Regions from separate parts of the Metallumcola ferriviriculae genome, predicted to be linked through region 1. Evidence: riboswitches for the same ligand, from Rfam matches in the RefSeq annotation. Region 1 holds a riboswitch; the other holds the start of a gene.
The links. A riboswitch is a leader RNA that binds a small molecule or an ion and turns the genes downstream of it on or off. The one in region 1 is predicted to bind thiamine pyrophosphate.

Region 1 (10,730 bases):
TATACGGTTCAACGAGAGGGAGGAAATTAAACTTGCCTGCTTTTCAACTTGAAGGTGTTACTAAAGAGTTTAAGGGTAAATTGGTGTTGGATATCCCGGAGTTAGTGATTGAGCATGGCTGTATTTATGGCATTGTGGGGCCTAGCGGCGCTGGAAAGAGTACACTGCTGCGACTGCTGAATCTACTGGAAATACCGAGCACAGGTCGGATATTTTTTAATGGTATTTCCACTGACACAAATACAAAGTCTCGGCTTAACTTAAGGCGAAGCATGACCATGGTTTTTCAAAAACCAGTGTTGTTTGCCACATCAGTACTTGATAACGTAACATACGGCTTGACAGCACGAGGCATATCTAAAAGCACGGCCCGTCGGGAAGCATTTTATGCACTGGAAAAGGTGGGTTTGAAAGAATTTACCCAGCGTAACGCCCGTTCATTATCTGGTGGTGAAGCCCAGCGGGTTGCCCTCGCTAGAGCTGTAGTGCTTAAGCCTAAAGTGCTGCTCTTGGATGAACCTACATCCAACTTGGATCCTGCGAACGTAGCAATAATAGAAAAGATCGCCCGAGATTTAAACCGGGAACGGGGTACCACGGTGATGATGGTAACTCATAATATTTTTCAAGCTAAAAGATTAGCGGGAGAAATAATATTTATGTATCAGGGTCGGGCGGCGGAGAGTGGCCCAGTTGAAAAAATATTTCAAAACCCCGATGATAATCGCACTAGGGCCTTTCTTAATGGCGAGATGATTTTTTGAAAGCTTTTCACATTTGGTTGATGTGGTATTAGAATATTGCGGGGTGAGAAAATGCACTTTACGGCAATAATTTTGCTTGGATTGTTGGCAGGGGTACTCAGCTCGCTGCTGGGTATTGGCGGTGGGATAGTCTTGGTCCCCGGCATGATTTATCTATTGGGTTTGCCGGTGGATAAAGCAGTAGGAACATCCCTGGCCATTATTCTTCCCACTGCGCTGGTTGGTGTATACCGGCACACTACCTATGGCAACGTAGACTGGAAGGCGGGTTTGCTAATAATTGTCGGTTCAGTAACCGGGGCTTGGCTGGGGGCTTGGTTAAGCAGATTAATACCGGCGGAAATATTGAAGAAATTGTTTGCCGGGCTTATCGTTCTGGTGGCAATTAAAATGTGGCGTGGCTAGTTTTATGCGTGTGCTTGGCGTGTAAATATGGCCAGCAAGTCACCTGATGTAACTGATACTGAGGCGCAATTACCGCTAAGCTCATTACTGATACCTCGTGTTGTGCCCAGATGGATTGAAGCGTTATCCAGGGGATACTTCATTCCATCCAGGGTGACGCCGCTGACACATTCTGACAGGGGGAGGAGCGAAAGCAAATCGCCGGGTTCTCCCTGGATAGATAGATGTGTCCCCACTAAGCGAGCCCAGCCTGTGTCAGTAAAAATAGTTAACTGCAGACCTAATTTTTGGGCGGCGAGACACAAAAGAACGTTGGCAAGGGAATGATCTAAGCGGCTCCCTAAAGCGCCAAACAACAGAACTTTACTAAAACCTTTTTTTGTGCAGTAATGCAATGCCAATTCTGTATCTGTTTGATCCTTTTCCACGGGATGTTGTTGGATAGGCACACCCATTTGTTCCATGGAACGGCGGGCAGCTAAATTAATAGAATCCAAATCGCCCAGCAGCACGTGGGGTTGGATGTTCCAGCGGGTTAAAATACTTGCCGCACCGTCCACACAAACGATAAAGTCCGTCTCCATTATTTGTTTTTTATTTTGTTCCAGTAAGTCCAGATTGCCGTTGGTGATAATGGCTGCTATTTTATTCATGTTATCCCCTCGGGTACTAGTATAGTCCAATGTTTGATATTATAAAAGTAACTTCACTGAGACATAGGTTGCATTTCTTGCATAAAACCTTTTTGTTTGGTTAGGATGGCCATGACCGATACCGAAAGAACTAATTCAGGCAGCAAATATGAGCCGTTATAAATCAAGGAGTAAATCCAGACGTTCTGACCTACGGGTGTATATTCGGCAAAGAAAATTACGCCTGACAGTACATGTGCAAAACCTCTGGCTAGGGTGGCAGCGGTAATACCAAAGTAGAAATGCTTTCGCCAAAGGCCTGTCAGTCCCAACAAAGTAAACGCTATCGGATAATCTAATAGGGCTTGCATCGGGTAATAAATTTTAGCACCCAACAAGAGTTGGCCTACTCCGAATAACAGTCCGCCGATTAGACCGGTACCCGTCCCCCAACGAATTGCCAAAATAAATATCGGTATCATTTCCAAAGATACCGAGCCGCCCTGGGGCATTTCAAAGAGCTTCAGCATATTCAGTGCCATAGCCAAGCCAACCAACATTCCTGTTTCAACCATCATGCGTATGTTTTTCAAGGTTACTCCCCCTCGTATTTGCCCGCCAAAGTAAAACCACAGACCAACCAAGGCCTGCGGTATAACCATCTAAGGTCCGCTTCCCTCCGCTGGTATTATCCAGTTCAGGTACAAAGGGTCGGTGGCAGTAACCACTCTCTCAGCCAAAGGCTCCCCCAGCGAGCATAATGTAATTTTGTTTCTATCATAATACTATGGAGACGTTAATGCAACTATTACATCTTTCTTATTCTGTGATTTACTTGGGAGGTGTTTATCTTTAAAACTGTGGTTCTCACTGGAGCGGGGATTTCCCTTAGTGCAGGAATTCCCGGGTATGATATGCATTGGCGGGGCGTGCCATTAAGGGTCATGCTTACCCGGCAGTGGGCTAATGCACATCCAAGACTATATCGGGAGCTCTATCAAGAGATGCTTACCTGGATGGATAAAGAACCGACCAAGGCGCATTATGCTATAGCTAAAGCAGGGATTCCCGTGGTAACGGAAAATATAGATAGGCTTCATCAGAAGGCCGGGTCAGAGACGGTAATAGAACTGCATGGCAACCTAAAACAAGGAATAGCTTTACTGGGCGACCCAATTAGGAATTGGGAAAAGGCCAAAGACACTGTTGCCGCTGCAGATCATCTCCTGGTAATAGGTTGTAGTCTTGATGTTAAACCTGCCGGAGATTTGCCTAGTGCAGCTAGGGAGCAGGGTACTCAAGTTTCTATTATTAATGAGGACGCTGACCAGGCTGTTCCCGCTTGGTTGAAGAGGCTTAAGCTGACCTGAGTATCTTTCCAAAAAATGGTATGAAAAGCAGGACTTTTTATTTTTATTAGGGAATTATTAATATACGACCAATACACCAGGGTTTGAAATTGATAACAGGAGGAAAAGCCATTGACGGAGCAGAAAAAAATAATTATGTACACAGACGGCGCTTGTTCGGGGAATCCCGGACCCGGCGGATATGGAGTAGTGTTATTATATAAAGGCCACCGAAAAGAACTTTCCCAAGGATATAAGAATACTACAAATAACCGAATGGAAATGATGGCGGTCATTAAAGGGTTGGAGGCAGTAAAAGAGCCCTGTGCTGTAGATGTTTACAGTGATTCAAAATACTTGGTGGATAGTATTAATAAGGGTTGGGCTGCCCGTTGGCGGGATAATAATTGGATGCGTAATAAAAAGGAAAAGGCTTTAAATGTAGACCTATGGGGGAAATTGCTATCGCTTTTAGATAAGTACCAAGTAAGCTTTTACTGGGTTAAAGGGCATGCCGAAATTGAGGAAAACGAACGCTGCGATTTTCTAGCTACAGAGGCCTTAAAAAACTCTGATTTGTTGGAAGATACTCAGCCGACTTAAAGTTTTTTTCGTTGAGGGCTGCAGGGGGTGAACTGCATGAAGAAAGGGTATGTATTCGTTTATGGTACTTTGATGGACGGTTTCTGGAATTATGAAAAACATCTTAAGCCTCATGTAATTGGCAAATGGGAGGCATGGGTGTCGGGCACGCTCTATCATCTTCGAGAAGGATACCCTGCCCTATTGGAGGGTGACAATCCGGTTTATGGTAACTTAGTGCAGTGTCGACAGTTTGACAAAGCTATTGCCATCTTGGACCGGCTTGAAGGGTATCATGGACCCGGACATACCAATCTTTACGAACGAATCACCAAGGCAGTATTTCTTCACGACGGTGAGGTTTTTGAGGCATTTACCTACGTGTATAGTCCTGCCCGCCTTCATGAGGTAGAAAAATTTGGGATTTTAATCCCCAGTGGCAGCTGGCGTGAATACATAGAAGAGAGAAAGGCCGTAAAGTAATAAAGATTTCCCTGGCCCCGTTTAATACGGGCCAAATTTATTTAGATGACTTTATTTTAATGGAATGATGCAGGAAGAAAGATTCTTTTCAAGAAAATATAGTTTATACATTAGTGGTTATGAAATTAATTGTAGCATTTATGGACCAGTCATTATAATGATTAAAGCAGACAAATTTCGGAGGGAGGAATTCAAATGAAAATCGTTGCTATTAACGGCAGCCACCGTAAAGGTAAAAATACGGCAAAAATGTTGGAAACGGTGCTAGAAGAAGCGTCATCACTGGGGGCTGAAGTAGAGTTAATGGAGCTTTGCGATTATGACATTAAGCATTGCTTATCTTGTAATAAATGTCTTCGCCGACCTGAATGCTCAATTAAGGATGACGATATGGCTCCGTTGGGGGAAAAGCTTTTGGCTGCAGACGGGATTATTCTGGGGTCGCCTGTATACTGGCATAATGTCACTACCTTGATGAAAAACTTTATGGACCGGACACGTTATATGCATATGACAGCTAACCTGTTAGGAGGAAAGGCAGGTGCTGCAGTAACCCATGCAGGGCTGCGTAACGGTGGTCAGGAAGCATGCCTGGCAATAATGGAGAATTTCATGAAATCCCAGGGATTGTTGGTGGTTGATGACCGCAACGCCGATGGCGGCATACTCAGCGCCGGCGCTACAGGAACCATGCTTGCCGATTATCAGGACGGGAAAGTAAGTTTTCGTAAAAGTGTAGAAGAGGATGAAATAGCCATATCCGCTTGCAGGCAGATAGGACGCAATATGGTTCATTTATTAAAAAGATTAGACTGATAAATCAAGCGCCCCTCATAAAGAGGGGTGCTTTTGCCAATAAGTGACAAGTAGTGACAGGTGGTGCCTGACACCCAATAAGTGACCCAATAAGTGACACCTCAGACAGGTGGTGCCTGACACCAATAAGTGACAAATAAGTGACACCTGTAGTTTCTGACATCGGAAGCGTTGTCTTTCTGTTGTATCATTGTTTTTGGAAGTATTGATCAATTACGGGCCAGTATTTAGGATCTTCCATACCAATCCGCCAGATACCGATACCTTTAATATTATATTTTTTGACCAACTCTAATTTGTGTGACAAGCTGGAGGCATTTTCAAACCAGACCTGATGTTTTTTGCCATCTTTGTCCCAATAAATATAGTAAGGTGCCTTAGCTTCATTATCCCAACGAATTTTTTGTTGTGACGTTGCTAAAGTTTGCTGGGCAAGGGCGTAGGAAATATACTTTGGTGACTTGGAGCCTTGGGTCCAGTCAAAGCCGTAAGCAGGTATCCCCATAAAAATCTTGCCTGCTGGTATTTGAGTGAGAGCATAATTGATTACTTTTTCTACCCAGCCAACCGACGCAATAGGTCCGGGGTCGCTGGCATAACCATGTTCGTCGTAGGTCATCAGCACCACGGTATCTGCGTACTTTCCGATGGCCGCATAATCAAACGGACCTGACCAGGAGTTGGACCGGTCATCCCGGGTTTTGGCAGGCACCGAAATCGTAATTGTATATCCCAATGGTTTTAAGGTCTGATACATCTCCTGCATCAACTTGGAAAAGTTGTCTCGGTCATCCATACGAAAGTATTCCATATCCATGTTAATACCGTCAAAATGGTATTTTTCTAGAATATTTTCTAAATCATTAATGAAGTGAGCACGGCCTTTTTCTGTGGATACCATTTCATGGGCTAAATTTCGGCTGGTGGCGGAACTGCCATATAGCAGATTGTGTACCACTGCCAGCACCTTAATTCCTTTATCATGGGCTGTATCAACTATCTCTTTAGCCTTCATGGGCTTAAAGGCGGAAGTCCCGGACTTAAATAATTCGACATGTCCGGAGCCTTTTGCTGCATCTAAGCGGAACCAAAAGGGAGCAACCCAGTCAATGCTATCAGCTTGCTTGACCAGAGTATGGTAAGAGCTGGGCAGGTATCCTTCATCATTAGTATAAAAGGATAAAACTTCTTTGGACTTGTCTGTTGTTTTGTTAGCGAAATTATTTTTCTTACTTATAACTTGACTATTTCCCATGGTGTTGGCTGCCTCATTTAAGGCATTATTTTGGTGCTTGTCCGCTTTGCCATTAGGAACTGCTTCTTCAGGCGAACTCTCCTTGGGTGGGCTGTCCAGGTCTTTAGTATCCTTGGATGCGCTGTCTGTGTCTTTAACACGTATGTCAAGCGAATGATCAATTTTTATAGGATCTGTCGTCTGGCTGGCCTTTGGGCTTGGTGTATTAACTACCCCGATAAGTGCCGTTGTGCATCCGGTAATTAACAGTAATACTATCAACAACAGTAACCAACTTAGTCTATTCAAATTATCTCCCCCTCCCCAACTTTGAGATTAAATCGCATACTATCCATTTTAACTAACAACAACCCATATTTCATGACCAAAATAATGACAGAAGCAGATGATGTTGACTCTTCACCCATATGTTGGCAAGCTTACTGTTGATGGTACGTTACTTCTTTGCAAAAATAGCTATAATTGGTTAACATTGAGATTAAAGCAAGCAGAATTCAGCATAAGAAATTAGAAACATCGGAGGTGATACCTGATGAAGGTGACAGTAATTCAGATGGATGTGGCGTTGGGGAACCCGGAAATTAATCGTAAAAGGGTATCAGAATTGATTGGCAGTGCCGTTTCCGGTAGGGGACAGGTAGTGGTGCTGCCGGAAATGTGGAATACCGGTTATGCGTTGGATAAATTAGATGTTATTGCTGACAGAAGTGGTGAACCGAGCACCGGTTTGCTGCAAAGTTTGGCTAGGGAGCATAAGGTTGACATAATTGGTGGGTCCGTATCGAGTAATGAAAATAGCAAGTTTTTCAATAGAGCATTGGTGGTGAACAGTCAAGGGGAATTAGTGCACACCTACAATAAAATTCATTTATTTAGGTTAATGAAGGAGGAGCAGTACCTGCACCCGGGCAACAGAAATAAACCATTTGACTTGGCAGGGGTGAAGTGGGGGCTTATTATTTGCTATGATTTGCGTTTCCCGGAATTAACTAGAAAGCTAGCTGTAGACGGGGCGGAAATCCTGGCAGTACCAGCTGAGTGGCCAAAGGTGAGATTGCATCATTGGCGCAGTTTGTTGATAGCTCGTGCCATAGAAAACCAACAGTATGTGGTGGCAGTCAATCGAGTGGGTTCTGATGGAAAGAATGTTTTTGGTGGTCACTCCATGGTAGTGGATCCTTTGGGTGAGGTGCTTTATGAGGCTGGTGAGCAGGAAGAGGTCTTTACGGTAGATATTGACATTGGTAAAGTAGCCGAGGTAAGACAGGCAATTCCAGTTTTTTCTGACCGCTGCCCAGACTGCTACTAAAGCGGGGTTGGCGAAGGAACGAAAGAGTAAGTGTGAAATGGGGGCGGTAGAGATATGTCTGTGACATTCATTCTTGGACGAGCTGGAAGCGGCAAGACGCATTTTTGCTTGGAGGAAATCAAAGAAGAACTTTTACAAAATCCTGAAGGACCGCCACTGATTTTTTTGGTACCGGAACAGGCAACCTTTCAGCTGGAACGGGAATTGATTAATACGCCCGGATTAGATTGTTTCGCCAGAGTACAAGTATTGAGCTTTCGTAGACTGGCTTTTCGAATTTTTCAACAGACCGGCGGTATGGTTCGCCCGCATATATCGGAAATGGGTAAGCGAATGCTGATTCGGTCGGTCTTGGCAAAGGAAGCAAAAAACCTAAAGTTATTTTCCCACTTGAGCGGAGACTTTGGTTTTTGTGATACGGTGGCCAGTTCCATCAGCGAATTTAAAATGTATGGGTTGGCAGCAGAAGAGCTGGAATGTGAGGCTGCTGCACTAGTAGATAATGTTGCCAAGAAATTATTAGCCGATAAACTGCATGATATGGCCATTGCCTATCAAGGTCTAGAAACAGCGCTGGATGGCCGCTATACTGACCCCGACGATTACATGCGTTGGGTGGCTGAAAAAATGCCTGAGTCGGATTTGATTCAGGGAGCGAAGGTATGGGTAGATGGTTTTTCCGGGTTTACGGTTCATGAATATGCTGTATTGGCTCAGTTGTTTTCCTCAGCAGCAGTAGTAAAAATGGCTCTTTGTTTACCCCATTGGGCCGCAGCTGATAAGTTAAGTGAACATGATATATTCTACCCTACATGGAGAACTTACCAGCAGTTATTAGCTTTATCTGCAGAGACTGGTGCTGCTGTAGAAAAAACGGTAAAACTGGAGGGTAAACCGCCTCGTTTTAACAACCCTTGGCTCCAACACCTCGAAGCGCAGCTTAGTTGTTGGCCGGGAGAGCAGAAAGAGGGGCAGCCTCAGGGAATTCGGGTGACCGGGGCAGCAAATCGGCGAACAGAGATTGAAACCGCCGCGCGGCAGATGATTGCTCTTGCCAGGGATAGGGACTGGCGCTGGCGGGAAATGTCAGTCATGTGCCGTGGCCTGGAACCTTATGCAGATCTGGTAAGAACAATCTTTAAGGATTATGGAATTCCTTTCTTTATTGATAAGAGCCAAGGGGTGGCTCATCACCCCTTGGTTGAATTGCTGCGCTCATCCATGGAAACGGTGGCTTCCAATTGGCGTCACGAGGTAGTTTTTCGCTGCTTAAAAACCGATTTGCTGCCTTTGGATAGAGAAGAGGTTGATAGATTAGAAAATTATTGCCTGGCCTGTGGAATTGAGGGCAGCCTGTGGACCATGGAGCATCGTTGGCAGTATATTGCTGAGCTTGACTTAGAGAATAATGTTGCAGCAGTTAAGTCCCAGGAGGATTATCTGGCAGACATCAATGAATTGCGTGATAAAGTTAGGGCTTGTTTTCAACCATTGGCTCAGTTTAGCAGCGGCAGGCATAAGGTTAGGGAAATAAGCCGGGCCTGCTGGCAGTACCTTGACCTGCTTGCGGTGGCAGAAAATATGGCGGTTTGGCGCGATGAAGACGAGAGACAGGGTGATTTGACCAGAGCTCAGGAACATGTACAGGTGTGGGACCAGGTAATTGAATTACTGGACCAGATGGTAGAGTGTCTGGGGGAGGAAGAATTGACCCTCAGGGAATATCTGACTATTTTGGAGGCTGGTTTGGAGCAGCTTAAGGTTGGTTTAATTCCGCCGGGGTTGGATCAGGTATTGGTGGGAAGTATAGATCGTTCTCGTAATCCTAATGTAAAAGCTTTATTTTTCTTAGGCGCTAATGATGGTATTTTCCCGCGGCAATTTAGTGAGGAGCAAATTTTTGGTGATGAGGAAAGGGAATACCTGCAGGCTGAAGGATTGGAAATTGCCCTTTCCAGCAGAATGAAATTACTGGAGGAGCAGTACTTTATCTACATTGGCATGACCCGAGCCAGCCAATACTTATCAATTAGTTATGCTTTGGCGGACGAGGAAGGCAAGGAAATGAGACCGTCGGCAATATTACATACCATTAAGAATATATTTCCGCAGCTGGAAATCGACTATTGTGGAATGGAACCTGAGGGTGAGTGTCAGACCCGGGAATACCTGGTGCCTGGACCGGGTAGCATTATCCTGTTAATAAATAAACTGCGACAGGTTAAAGAAGGAGCGGAGTTCCCTCTGGTATGGCAAAACCTGTTTAACTTTTATCTCAACAGGAATTCTACACGGGATCTGCTGCTTAGCTTGTTGGGGTCACTGAGTTTCTCACCCAGTCAGAAGAATTTATCTGATGATAGTATAAATCAGCTTTACTCCAACCCGATCAAGGTTAGTGTATCTCGTTTGGAGCAGTATGCGCGTTGCCCCTTCAGTTATTTTGCTGAGCATGTGTTGAAGCTTAGGGAAAGGCGTCAATTAACTTTAGATGCTTTAAATCTTGGCAAGATCTATCACCAAATTTTATCGGAGTTTGTCCTCAATTTAGAACAGGAACAACTGCTGTGGAAAACACTTGACGCTGTGAAGAAAAAAGAATTGGCAGATAGAGTACTGGCCCAAATTCATCGTAATCTTGAAAGAACAGGTTTGCTAAAAGATGCGAAAAATCGTTACCTTCTTAAGCAGGTAAGGGAGAACATTTACTACGCTTTGGACATCTTGACGGAACACGCCCAACGAGGTGAGTTTGTTACGCGCTGGGTGGAGACATCCTTTGACCGAGGTGGTCAACTTCAGCCGTTGGAGGTACAGGTAAACGAAAAATGGTCACTGATGTTACGAGGCAGAGTAGATAGAATTGATTTAACAGACGGCGGAGGCAAGAAATATTTGAGGATAGTTGATTATAAGACTAATGACACCAGATTCCATTGGTGGCAGTTTTATTACGGACTACAGCTGCAGTTATTAACTTATTTATGGGCAGCAGTGGATTCAATACCAGCTTTGGTAGCTGAAGAAGTAGCTGCTGCAGGAGCGTTCTACTTTCCGGTGAGTCGTCCGCTGGTAGCTTCCAATGGGCCGCTGACCGAGGAAGCAGCTCATCGACAAGTAAAGCTTAAGAGTAAA
Region 2 (10,730 bases), 240 kb from region 1:
AGGTGCCATCATAGCCGTATAACCGCCTGCAACAGTCATCAGACAACATTTTTTCATAAACACTGCAAACAGATCTGCCTGGACATCATACCAATTTGTGCTGACAAACTGTTTCATGTCTTTATCCATCGCTTTACGGTTCAGGTAGGGGGGATTGGTAATTACAGCATGGTATTGACTTGCCAATATTTCAGCCTGCTTCACCAAAGGCGCAAATTTACTTGCCACGACAGGATCCGTTACCGCCAACCGCCGGACGAGAAAGGGAATATCCATCTGAGCCACATCGAGCATAGACCCGTACCCTTTAGCATTACTAAACACATCCAATAAATCCTTTACCTTTTGCAGCGGCCCGTCCCCGCCGGCACCCGAAAATTTTCGGATATCTTCATCACCTAGCCCACCAGGTTCTTGAAAAGCATATACATCGGGCTTTAATTCTTCCTCCAAATTCCGGGCCTTTTTTTCAGCTGCCTTGATTGACAGGGCAAAACTCGCCAGCGATACGGCATGCTCATCAATGTCCATGCCGGATAGATTATTTTTTAGGATTAATCGGGGAATATTTTCAGCAGCATAACCATCAGCAAGGTAAATGTCATAAAGTACGTCAAAAGCATATACCAGAATATGTCCACAGCCACAGGCAGGATCAAGTATTCTAATATTTTCCGGCAGTAATCTGCCCTCTGAAAAGAAGCCTTGGCTGCCCTGTAACGGTTCAATCAAGTAAAGCCATTTGCTTCTCAATGGGTGGCGGGGGTTCCCCGCTAACCAGAGCCGCCCTACCGAATTTTCTACCATATATCTTACTAGCCAATCAGGAGTAAATAGCTGAGTGGCTACGGGTAAATCAGCTTTCTTAACCGGGCCCTTATTGATACCTAACAGCTCTTTTTGCCTATCCGCCATAAAAAACTGGTAAAACCAGCCGATTGTTTCCACACTATTCCAATCAGTTTCCTCTAACTCCCCTGCCAGATCCATTAAACAACCTTGTGCGCTCAGCAATGCTTGAGGAAATGAAGCCAGTGCTTCCCTCTGTCCGGTAAACAACCTGGGGAAGAGGCCCTCTAGTCGGGAACAATCAGCAATAAATTCCTCCACAGGAATTTGCCTAGGCAAAAAATCCACCTTGCCGGGAAGATAACCGTTTGTTCTTATGAAATACCACACAGTAAAGTAGGTATACCATCGCAAAGCTATGCCCCGGTCAGTATGCGCCAATATTCTTCTTTTCGCCTTATAGGCAAATTTTTTAATCTTACTTCGGTCCATAATTACCTCGTTACTACCAAACTTTTTTTCCATAGTATACCAAATAGATGCTTTACTCAAGCAGTTAACTTGAGCAAACTACATAATTTAATCAAATAAACTCCACATTTTTATCACAAGTTGTTGATAGACTAATTACTATAATAGAAAATCTAAGGGGAGTGATTGATATGATGGGTGGCTACGGTATGGGCTACGGTGCGGGTTTATTAGGCATTTTCTATATGTTAGTACCTTTGCTAATAATCGGATTGATCATCTACTGGGCTGTTCGGGCCGCTGTCCAATCCGGCGGCGTACAGCAAAAGACCGGTCATATGGGCGCGATAGAAATTGCCGAAGAGAGATATGCTCGGGGAGAAATCTCTGACGAAGAACTTAATACAATCCGCAGCAACCTCAAAAAGAAATAGCCCGCCCTACCAAAATTATATTTTTTGGTTTAAAAAAACCGCGTGCCCTAACTAAAGGGACGCGGTTTTTTTATTGAATAAATTAAGAACTAATTTGACCAAATAGTTCGTTGGTGATGATCTGGTTAGCTTCTTCCATCACCTTACTAAAATCCTGTTGAGCCTGGAAAAAACGCTTTAGCGTCTCATTGGCCATAGCTTTCTGCTGCAGAAGTTGGAAACTCTGCACCTCACTATTCACCTGTTGTCCTTGGGCTTGACCCTCTTGGATGCGCCGCTGGCTTTCTTCCAGTTCATTTATCAATTCCTGGGCCACCGGGTCCAGCTTAATTCGAGCTTGAGCCGCATTTAGGTTGGAATACTCTTCTGTTTCCTTAACTGCCTGTGCAAATTCCTTTGCTTTCGTGTCTAAACTAATGATATTCACCTCCCACTAGCCCCATATTCTTGATAAGAATAATAAATCCTTTAAATATTTTTACCTAACTTTGGTTCCCTGCCATTAAATATGCTTCCAAAAAAGAAACAATATTTTTAGCAGTAGGCGGACATCCGGTCACATTTTTAGTCAACTTTCCTGTACATGTACCCACACCGATACCACTCTTTTCCTTCCCCTTAAATCCCTGACCGACGTAAACCTTTTCTGTTAACTGTTCCAGGTTGCCTTTATCTTTAAGACGCTGCAATGCGTGAATTAAGCTGCTGTAACAAGCTGAGCAGGCCTTTTGCTCCAAAACCCAGTAAGCTAATCGGTCCGCCTCTTGGCTGGCCAAAATTTCTCCTACTGCCGGCGCATCACCAAGGCAATTCAATTCATCAATATCTTCCCTAACTAATTGCGCAGAACCTACACCTAATTCTTCCGCCATACCTATATAAGGAATGTCATCAACCTGGTAGCCTATCAATTCCGCTGCATATGTATCCACCATCACCGGGTCCGTACCGGCAATTACCCGGTTCATCTGCACCGGGTTACCACCCCCTTCATAAGTGAGGTCGCCCACAATGCCATCTACCACTACCAAATTTGTCTTTATAACCTTATTCAATGCAGCAATAGGTCGGTGAAGTCCCATGGTGTGAAAGCGTCTCTTTTCTTTATCCGGGATGCAGCCTTTTAGGTTTTTCAATGCACAGGTCATTTTTGTCTGGCAGTGTGCTTTAAGCACCGGCATATTAATAAGGTAGTCTACTCCTAAAGCCTTACCGCATACATTTATTTTCATACCCTCTACGTCAAGTTCTTGGGCTTTATCTTTTTTCAGGTCGATCAGTTCCACCCCAAAATCCTCGCTGATATCCTTGTAGCCGCAAACCCGAAAAGCGTCCTCAGTATTATCTCCCACCCATGCACTTTCCAAAATAATTATATTTTTGTAGCCATATTCATGTAAGTACTTTATTACACCCCGTACTAACTCCGGCGAGGTAGTAGCACCCCAGTGTGCCGGTTGAGAAACCACCAGATTAGGTTTGATACCGATCAGGGGATTCTGCCTGCCAAGCTGGGCAATATCCTGCTGAACATCTAGAGCAGACATAATTTTAACGGCCATTTCTTCGGCTTGATCCCCATACATCACGTAAAGTTTATCCATCCATGCTCCTCCCCGTAAAATACGCAACACCCCCTCTGAACAAAAACATTTCATGCCTCTCGGCATCTAATAGAAAATTATCCATACCCCATAATTTCCCGTACATTAAAAAATCCCATATTAATTACCAGGTTCATACGTCTTCTTCACTATAATCTCCCAATCAGTATCATTGATCTTATTTACACTTAACACCTTTTCCCCCTGAATTTCTAGGCTCTTAGGCACATTATCCACTGCCGGCGAATAATCCACAATTACCCGCAGCACCTGCCCCAGCTCCATCTCTTCAAGTTCCAGTTTACTCCTCACAAATGGCATTGGGCATTCTTCACCTTTAAGGTCAATTTCCCGGTCAAATTGCATTAGTCTCCTCCTAAAACACTTAAAACTTGAATTTTATTTTACAAATCATTAATTACCATTATAATACCATTTCCCAATAGTCTTTAACAATTATGAAAGGCCGCAAATCAATAACGGCCTTTCATTTAAAACGTTATATCGGGTTTAAGTATTGCAATGGGGGTTACCGGTAAATGTAATTCCTTTAAATACCTTTCAGCCTCCCTTTCTCCGGTAGCAAGCACACATGTTGCCGGGCCGGCAGACTTTTGCATGTCTACCTTATCGGCGCCAAGAAGATATTCAAAAGATAATCCGGCGGTTATCGCCAACAGTTTAAGTTCATAATCAACACCTTTAGAACCTACCGGCAGGATTTCATGTATTTCTGTAACTTCCAGTAAATAACGCAGGGTCTTGATACCGGCGACAAGACGCGGCTTATCAAGCACTTCCGCACCCACCAAAGGTTTACCCACTAAGTAAACTATATCCCCATCCACTGAAGAACCGATTCTCAAATCATTCCGCTCGGCAACGCCCACCACCGTTACACCCATACCGGTCTGACTGGTAGGAAAGTTTTCTTCCGTACTGCCATTAATAAGTGATAGCGGCAGCCCAGCTTCCTCAATACTTTTCTTGATGCCATTAAGGATATTTTCCCCGGTAGGATGCATCTCCACGCTCAACGTGTCTATAATAGCCACAGGTAAAGCACCGCTGGCCATTACTTCCATTATAGGAACAACAGCTATCATTCTTCCCAGCAGTTCCCCGCTCACCTGCAGCTGATCACCGGATTTTGGGCCTACAGCCCCGGTAGAATCACATCCTATTATCAAAGTCTGCTGACCCAAATCCACCAGGGTTAAATCACGCACCCGCTTATTATCCGGCAACGTCTATACCAGCTTTCCGCACGGACTTATAAATAATGTACGCCAACAAAACATTCGCAAAGGAAGCTGCCAACAGGGGGGGCAGCATGGCCACGAAAAAAGGCCACCCGTTCATAGGTACCAAAGAAAGAGGCGCCAGGATTCCATTGGCCAGCGTGGTCAAAGTTATCGCTGCATAACCGTTCACTTTACGTACTAAAAACCCAAAAAGATAGGCAAACAGCGCCATCTGTACGGCAATAAGGAAATGAATCGGTAATGACAACGGGAAGCCCACTAAAGCAGATGATACTAGATGACCGATGGATATAATCAGTGCTGCTTCAGCACCGCCGAAGGCTGCAGCGGCAAAATACCCCGGCGCAGAATCAAATGCCACGGTTCCAGTAGGGCTGGGAACCTTTAAAAACGCACCTACAACACTTAATGCTACAAAAATACCAACACGAGTGACGGTTTTGGTTAACATATAAATCCCCCTTCGTTTTAAAAAAATTAAAAAGCCCCTGGTTTCCCAAGGACTTTTCCATCATCCTAAACTCCATCACCCCTTTCCGCGGGGGCTTAAAATCTCACTTATTGGCAGGTCTTCTGACTCAGGGCTGCCTAATCACTCCCCTTCCCGGCAAAACCAGTGGTTTCGGAGCTTTCGTAACCCTACTACAGCGGCGGGACCGCGTCCTTTACCTAAATATTAGGCCGAACTTCCCTATTCTCCCATGACGGGCACCAATAAGTCTTATTAAACTTTAAATGAAAATTCAACACAAACTAAAATTTTCCTGCCAGTTAACTAACTTTCTTTACAAGCCCCTTACTTTCAGGATATAATTTAATAAAATTAAATACTACCGCTGGGGGTGCCCTTTGGCTGAGAAGGAAATATTTCCTAACCCTTTAACCTGATGTAGTTAGTACTACCGTAGGGAAGCTTGAAATCTTTTATACCTGCTTTTCTACAGCAGGTTTTTTCTTTTTTTATCGCATTTTAACAACCTGTATTAAATATTGCTCTGACGCAGGAGGGTGCAACTCATTTTAAGCAAAGGAGGTATAGTATGATAGTCAATGGTAAGGAAATGAATATTCCGTCAGGTACCACTATCTCCGCCCTGTTAAAAAAACTCAAGATAAATGCGGAACGGGTTGTAGTACAAGTAAACCAGGAAATTATCTCTGCACAACGCTTTGAGAAAGTAATTCTTGATGCCGAAGACAAAATAGAAATTATCAGTTTTGTAGGAGGAGGCTAGGTCAATTTCGGGCATAAACCTTATTGAGTTGATGCCTTCCCCAAAGTTAACGCTTTTTTTAGTTAAGGCTTTTTGACTGTTATAAAAAGGAGTTGATCATATGGACCCTCTTTCTATCGGGGGCGTAGAATTAAACAGCCGTCTATTAATCGGCACAGGTAAATTTCCCAGTAAGCAGATTATACCTAAAGTAATTAATGCCTGTGAAACCCAGATTGTCACCATGGCACTGCGCAGAGTGGACATCGGTGCTGATGAGGACAATATTCTTGAATATATCCCCAAGGGATGTATTCTCCTTCCCAACACTTCTGGTGCTCGGGATGCCGATGAAGCGGTAAGGATCGCCCGCTTAGCCAGGGCATTGGGGGCGGGAAATTGGGTGAAAATCGAAGTTATTTCCGATAATAAGTACCTGCTGCCTGACAACCAAGAAACCATCAAAGCTACGGAAATTCTCGCTAAAGAAGGGTTTAAAGTACTGCCTTACATGAGTCCTGATTTAATGGCAGCAAAAAGAATGGTAGAAGCGGGTGCAGCAGCGGTAATGCCGCTAGGTGCACCCATTGGTACCAATCGCGGCATAAAGACCAAGGAACTGATACGCATTCTTATCGATGAAATTGAGGTGCCGGTTATTATCGATGCTGGGCTGGGCAAACCGTCAGACGCAGCAGAGGCCATGGAAATGGGTGCTTCAGCGGTGTTGGTCAATACTGCCATTGCCACTTCTGCTGACCCGGTAAAGATGGCCCAAGCTTTTTCTTTAGCAGTTAAAGCTGGTCGTATGGGTTATCTCGCAAAGATGGGCGCAAAAACTCGATACGCCCAAGCCTCCTCTCCCCTAACCGGTTTTCTCTTCGAAGGTGACAAATAATGAGCTTTTATCAATATTATTTGGCACACAAGGACTTTGATTTTAATTCTTTCTTCAGTAGTATCACAACAACAGATATTGAGCGGATACTCGCCAAGGATAAAATAAATGCCTATGACTTTTTATCACTACTCTCTCCTCAGGCGGAGAAGCACCTGGAATCCATGGCAGAGAAGGCACAAAAGCTTTCCCTGCAGCATTTCGGCAAGGCAATTCTCCTATTTACACCCATGTACATTGCTAACCATTGTATCAATAAATGTGCTTACTGTGGTTTTAATGTAGGCAACCGTATTAAAAGAAAAAAACTCACCGCGGAAGAAATAGAACAGGAAGCCAAAGCCATTGCCGCTACTGGATTAAGACATATCCTCTTTTTAACAGGAGAGTCCCCAGCTCAATCACCGGTTTCCTACATAGCAAAGGCTGCCGGGATATTAAAAAAACATTTCCACTCCGTGGGCATCGAAATCTATCCTCTAACAGAACAGGAATACAGCCAGGTAATCGATGCCGGTGTGGATAGTTTAACCGTCTATCAAGAAGTGTACGACGAAGGTATCTACGATAAGGTACACCTGGCGGGACCCAAACGAAACTACAGCTTTAGACTAGATGCTCCGGAACGAGCATGCCGGGCAAAAATACGCTCGGTAAATATCGGGGCACTGCTGGGATTAAATGAGTGGTGTAAAGAAGCCTTTTTCACCGGCCTCCATGCCGATTACCTACAAAATAAATATCCCGATGTAGCAGTAAGTGTCTCACTGCCCCGCATCCGTCCTCATGCGGGAACTTTCCAAGATATCTTCCCGGTCAATGATAAAAGCTTGGTACAAATTATGCTTGCCCTGCGCATCTTTCTTCCCTACACCGGTATAACCATTTCCACCAGGGAACGGCAGGAATACCGAGACCATTTAATACCTCTGGGCGTTACTAAAATGTCCGCCGGGGTAAGCACGGAAGTAGGCGGACATAGTTCCGAAGATAAGGGTGAAGGACAGTTTGAAATAGCTGATAATAGAAATGTTGCAAAAATGAAACAAGCCATACTGGCCAAGGGTTATCAACCCGTTTCTAAGGATTGGATGAGTTTTTAGTAAAACCTAGCCGAATTAAGCGAGGTGTGTAAACTGAATTATTACCGAATTATTGATGCCAATATCAACAGGGTAGCGGAAGGTGTTAGAGTTTTAGAGGATATCTCCCGGTTTATTATTGAAAATCCTGACACCACTAATTCCCTGAGAGAACTGCGACACCGGATACGCAAGAGTTTTAGCCATCCCCGCCTGGCAAATTATCGGAATGCTGCCGGGGATATAGGATTAAGTGTATCTGCTGCCACCACCTGGGACAATAAAGGAAATATCAGTGATTTAGTGACAGGAAATTTTAAGCGTATCCAAGAGGGTATTAGAAGTATCGAAGAACACTTGAAAATCTTGGGATATAACCAGCAATCCAAAGTCTACGAAACTCTCCGCTTCAGCGCTTATCAACTGGAAAAAAACTTTCCTTTAAAGAGAGTAGTCTTTGATGGTATCTACGGTATCACAGGTGAGACTTTTGCCACCGGAAAAACCAATGTAGATTTAGCAAAGGAAATGATTGCTGCTGGAATCACAGTCATCCAATACCGAGAAAAAGAAAAATCCAAGCTGGAAAAATATCACCAGTGTCAGACCATACGCCGCCTGACACTAGAAGCTGGTACCACTTTTATTGTCAACGATGACTTGGATATTGCCCTGGCAGTGACTGCTGACGGTATACACATCGGGCAGGATGATCTACCGCTAAAAAAAGTGCGACAAATCGCAGGCAATATGATCATAGGGGTATCCACCCACAACCCCGACCAGGCTAAGGCAGCAGTATCAGACGGTGCAGACTACATTGGCGTTGGTCCCATATTCTCCACTAACACCAAGAAAAACTTAGAAAAATCAGGCGGTCTGAAATATCTGGAATGGGTAGCAGAAAATATCAGTATTCCCCATGTAGCCATCGGCGGAATCAAGGAAGAAAATATCGCCCAGGTAAAAAAGCACGGCGGTAAATGTTTCGCCATTATATCAGAACTGGCAGGCGCCCACTCAATTGAGCAAAAGGTGGCTGCCCTTCACAGTGCGCTAGAATAAATAAGTGACACGTGGTGTCAGGCACCACAATAAGTGACACTTGGTATCCTTGGTGTCAGGCACCACAATGTTAAATAAGTGACACCTCTGTGCGTACCGACGCTACGCCGTGTCAGCGCCACGTTATCACGTTTTTCAGAAGTGAGACCATAATAAGGGAGACGATGAAATGCATTATACTACTCAAATGGATGCTGCTAGAAAAGGAATTATCACTAAGCAAATGGCCATTGTGGCCGAAAAAGAAAACATGAACAAAGAAGCTCTAAAAGATTTAATAGCAGAAGGTAAAATTGCTATCCCCGCAAATATCAATCACCATAGCCTAGACCCCCACGGCGTAGGCCAAGGTCTACGCACCAAAGTTAATGTGAACTTGGGTATTTCTAAAGACTGCTGCAATATTGAAGTAGAACTGGAAAAGGTTCGTACTGCTCTGTCCATGCAGGTGGAATCTATCATGGATTTAAGCTCTTTCGGCAAGACAGAAGAGTTTAGACAGCGGCTGGTAGAAATGTCCCCGGCGGTCATTGGTACGGTGCCGGTCTATGATGCGGTAGGCTTTTATGACAAGGAACTTCAGGATATTACTGTAGAGGAGTTTCTCAAAGTAGTGGAAAAACACGCCCAAGACGGCGTCGATTTTATGACCGTCCACGCCGGGCTAAACAGGGAAACTGTTGAAGTGTTCAAGAGAAACAAGCGGCTTAACCACATCGTCTCCCGGGGCGGGTCATTATTATATGCGTGGATGGAATTAAACAACCGGGAGAATCCTTTCTTTGAGTACTTTGATGACCTGCTGGACATCTGTGAAAAATACGATGTGACACTAAGCTTAGGGGATGCCTGCCGACCGGGGAGCATTAATGATGCCACCGATGCCAGTCAAGTTAAAGAATTGATGGTGTTAGGTGAGCTAGCACTCAGAGCGTGGAAAAGAAACGTCCAGGTAATTATCGAAGGTCCTGGCCACATGGATTTAAAAGAAATCCAGGCCAATATGCTGCTGGAGAAAAAGCTCTGCCACGGTGCCCCCTTTTACGTATTAGGCCCAGTGGTTACCGATGTAGCTCCGGGGTATGACCATATCACCAGCGCCATCGGCGGGGCAATCGCTGCCAGCCACGGAGCAGATTTTTTGTGTTACGTCACCCCGGCAGAACACCTGCGCCTGCCTACCCTTGATGATATGAAAGAAGGTATCATTGCCACTAAAATTGCCGCCCATGCAGCGGATATTGCAAAAGGTATCAAGGGTGCCAAGGAGTGGGACTATCAAATGAGTCAGGCCCGGCAGGAACTAAACTGGGATAAAATGTTTCAGTTGGCCATCGACCCTGAAAAGCCTCGCCGTTACCGGGCTGAATCTGCACCGGAGCATGAAGACAGCTGTACCATGTGCGGTAAAATGTGCTCTATGCGTAATATGAATAAGGTTATGCAGGGGAAAAATGTAAATATTCTTAGGGAAGATACTTAGCATGCTTTACCTGGTGACCAACCGCTTGTTAGTGCAAAACAGAAATTTTCTTGACTGCATTTTGGACGCCGCAGCAGGCGGCGTTGATGCGGTGATACTGCGAGAAAAAGACCTGCCGGACGCAGAACTACTAGCGCTGGCAAAAATATTACAGTATCGCTTGGGTAAACTAAACATACCTTTAATCGTCAACGGCAATTTGCTTGTGGCCAAGCAGACGGGGGCCGCAGGGTATCATGACGGCTTTCATCATTTTGCTCAGTTTACCCAAGAATGCCGTAACTTCTCAGAGAAGTTAGGCGTCTCAGTACATTCAGCCTCCGAGGCGGAGTTTGCCGCGGCTAACGGTGCTGACTACCTCTTGGCAGGCCATATCTACCACACCGCCAGTAAACCCGGACTATCTCCTAAAGGTCTTCAGTTAA

Region 2: it holds a riboswitch for thiamine pyrophosphate, as region 1 does, so the genes downstream of both, thiS (sulfur carrier protein ThiS) here and thiT (energy-coupled thiamine transporter ThiT) in region 1, are expected to answer to the same signal.

Annotation. Positions count from the first base shown of each region.
Region 1 is NZ_CP121694.1:1,682,429-1,693,158, forward strand. It holds gene MFMK1_RS08495 (ABC transporter permease) at 1-30, shown strand, start outside; gene MFMK1_RS08500 (ABC transporter ATP-binding protein) at 33-764, shown strand; gene MFMK1_RS08505 (sulfite exporter TauE/SafE family protein) at 816-1,169, shown strand; gene MFMK1_RS08510 (thiamine diphosphokinase) at 1,172-1,822, opposite strand; gene thiT (energy-coupled thiamine transporter ThiT) at 1,876-2,463, opposite strand; TPP riboswitch at 2,459-2,561, opposite strand; gene MFMK1_RS08520 (Sir2 family NAD-dependent protein deacetylase) at 2,644-3,171, shown strand; gene rnhA (ribonuclease HI) at 3,307-3,753, shown strand; gene MFMK1_RS08530 (gamma-glutamylcyclotransferase family protein) at 3,790-4,215, shown strand; gene MFMK1_RS08535 (flavodoxin family protein) at 4,411-5,031, shown strand; gene MFMK1_RS08540 (glycosyl hydrolase family 18 protein) at 5,219-6,574, opposite strand; gene MFMK1_RS08545 (carbon-nitrogen family hydrolase) at 6,819-7,595, shown strand; gene addB (helicase-exonuclease AddAB subunit AddB) at 7,650-10,730, shown strand, end outside.
Region 2 is NZ_CP121694.1:1,442,021-1,452,750, reverse strand. It holds gene pglX (BREX-1 system adenine-specific DNA-methyltransferase PglX) at 1-1,281, opposite strand, end outside; gene MFMK1_RS07235 (SHOCT domain-containing protein) at 1,452-1,694, shown strand; gene MFMK1_RS07230 (YlbF/YmcA family competence regulator) at 1,777-2,121, opposite strand; gene MFMK1_RS07225 (DUF362 domain-containing protein) at 2,177-3,298, opposite strand; gene MFMK1_RS07220 (sulfurtransferase TusA family protein) at 3,419-3,664, opposite strand; gene MFMK1_RS07215 (AIR synthase related protein) at 3,790-4,545, opposite strand; gene MFMK1_RS07210 (ECF transporter S component) at 4,535-5,014, opposite strand; cobalamin riboswitch at 5,110-5,294, opposite strand; TPP riboswitch at 5,392-5,491, shown strand; gene thiS (sulfur carrier protein ThiS) at 5,604-5,798, shown strand; gene MFMK1_RS07200 (thiazole synthase) at 5,899-6,675, shown strand; gene thiH (2-iminoacetate synthase ThiH) at 6,675-7,778, shown strand; gene thiE (thiamine phosphate synthase) at 7,803-8,822, shown strand; gene thiC (phosphomethylpyrimidine synthase ThiC) at 8,992-10,305, shown strand; gene MFMK1_RS07180 (thiamine phosphate synthase) at 10,307-10,730, shown strand, end outside.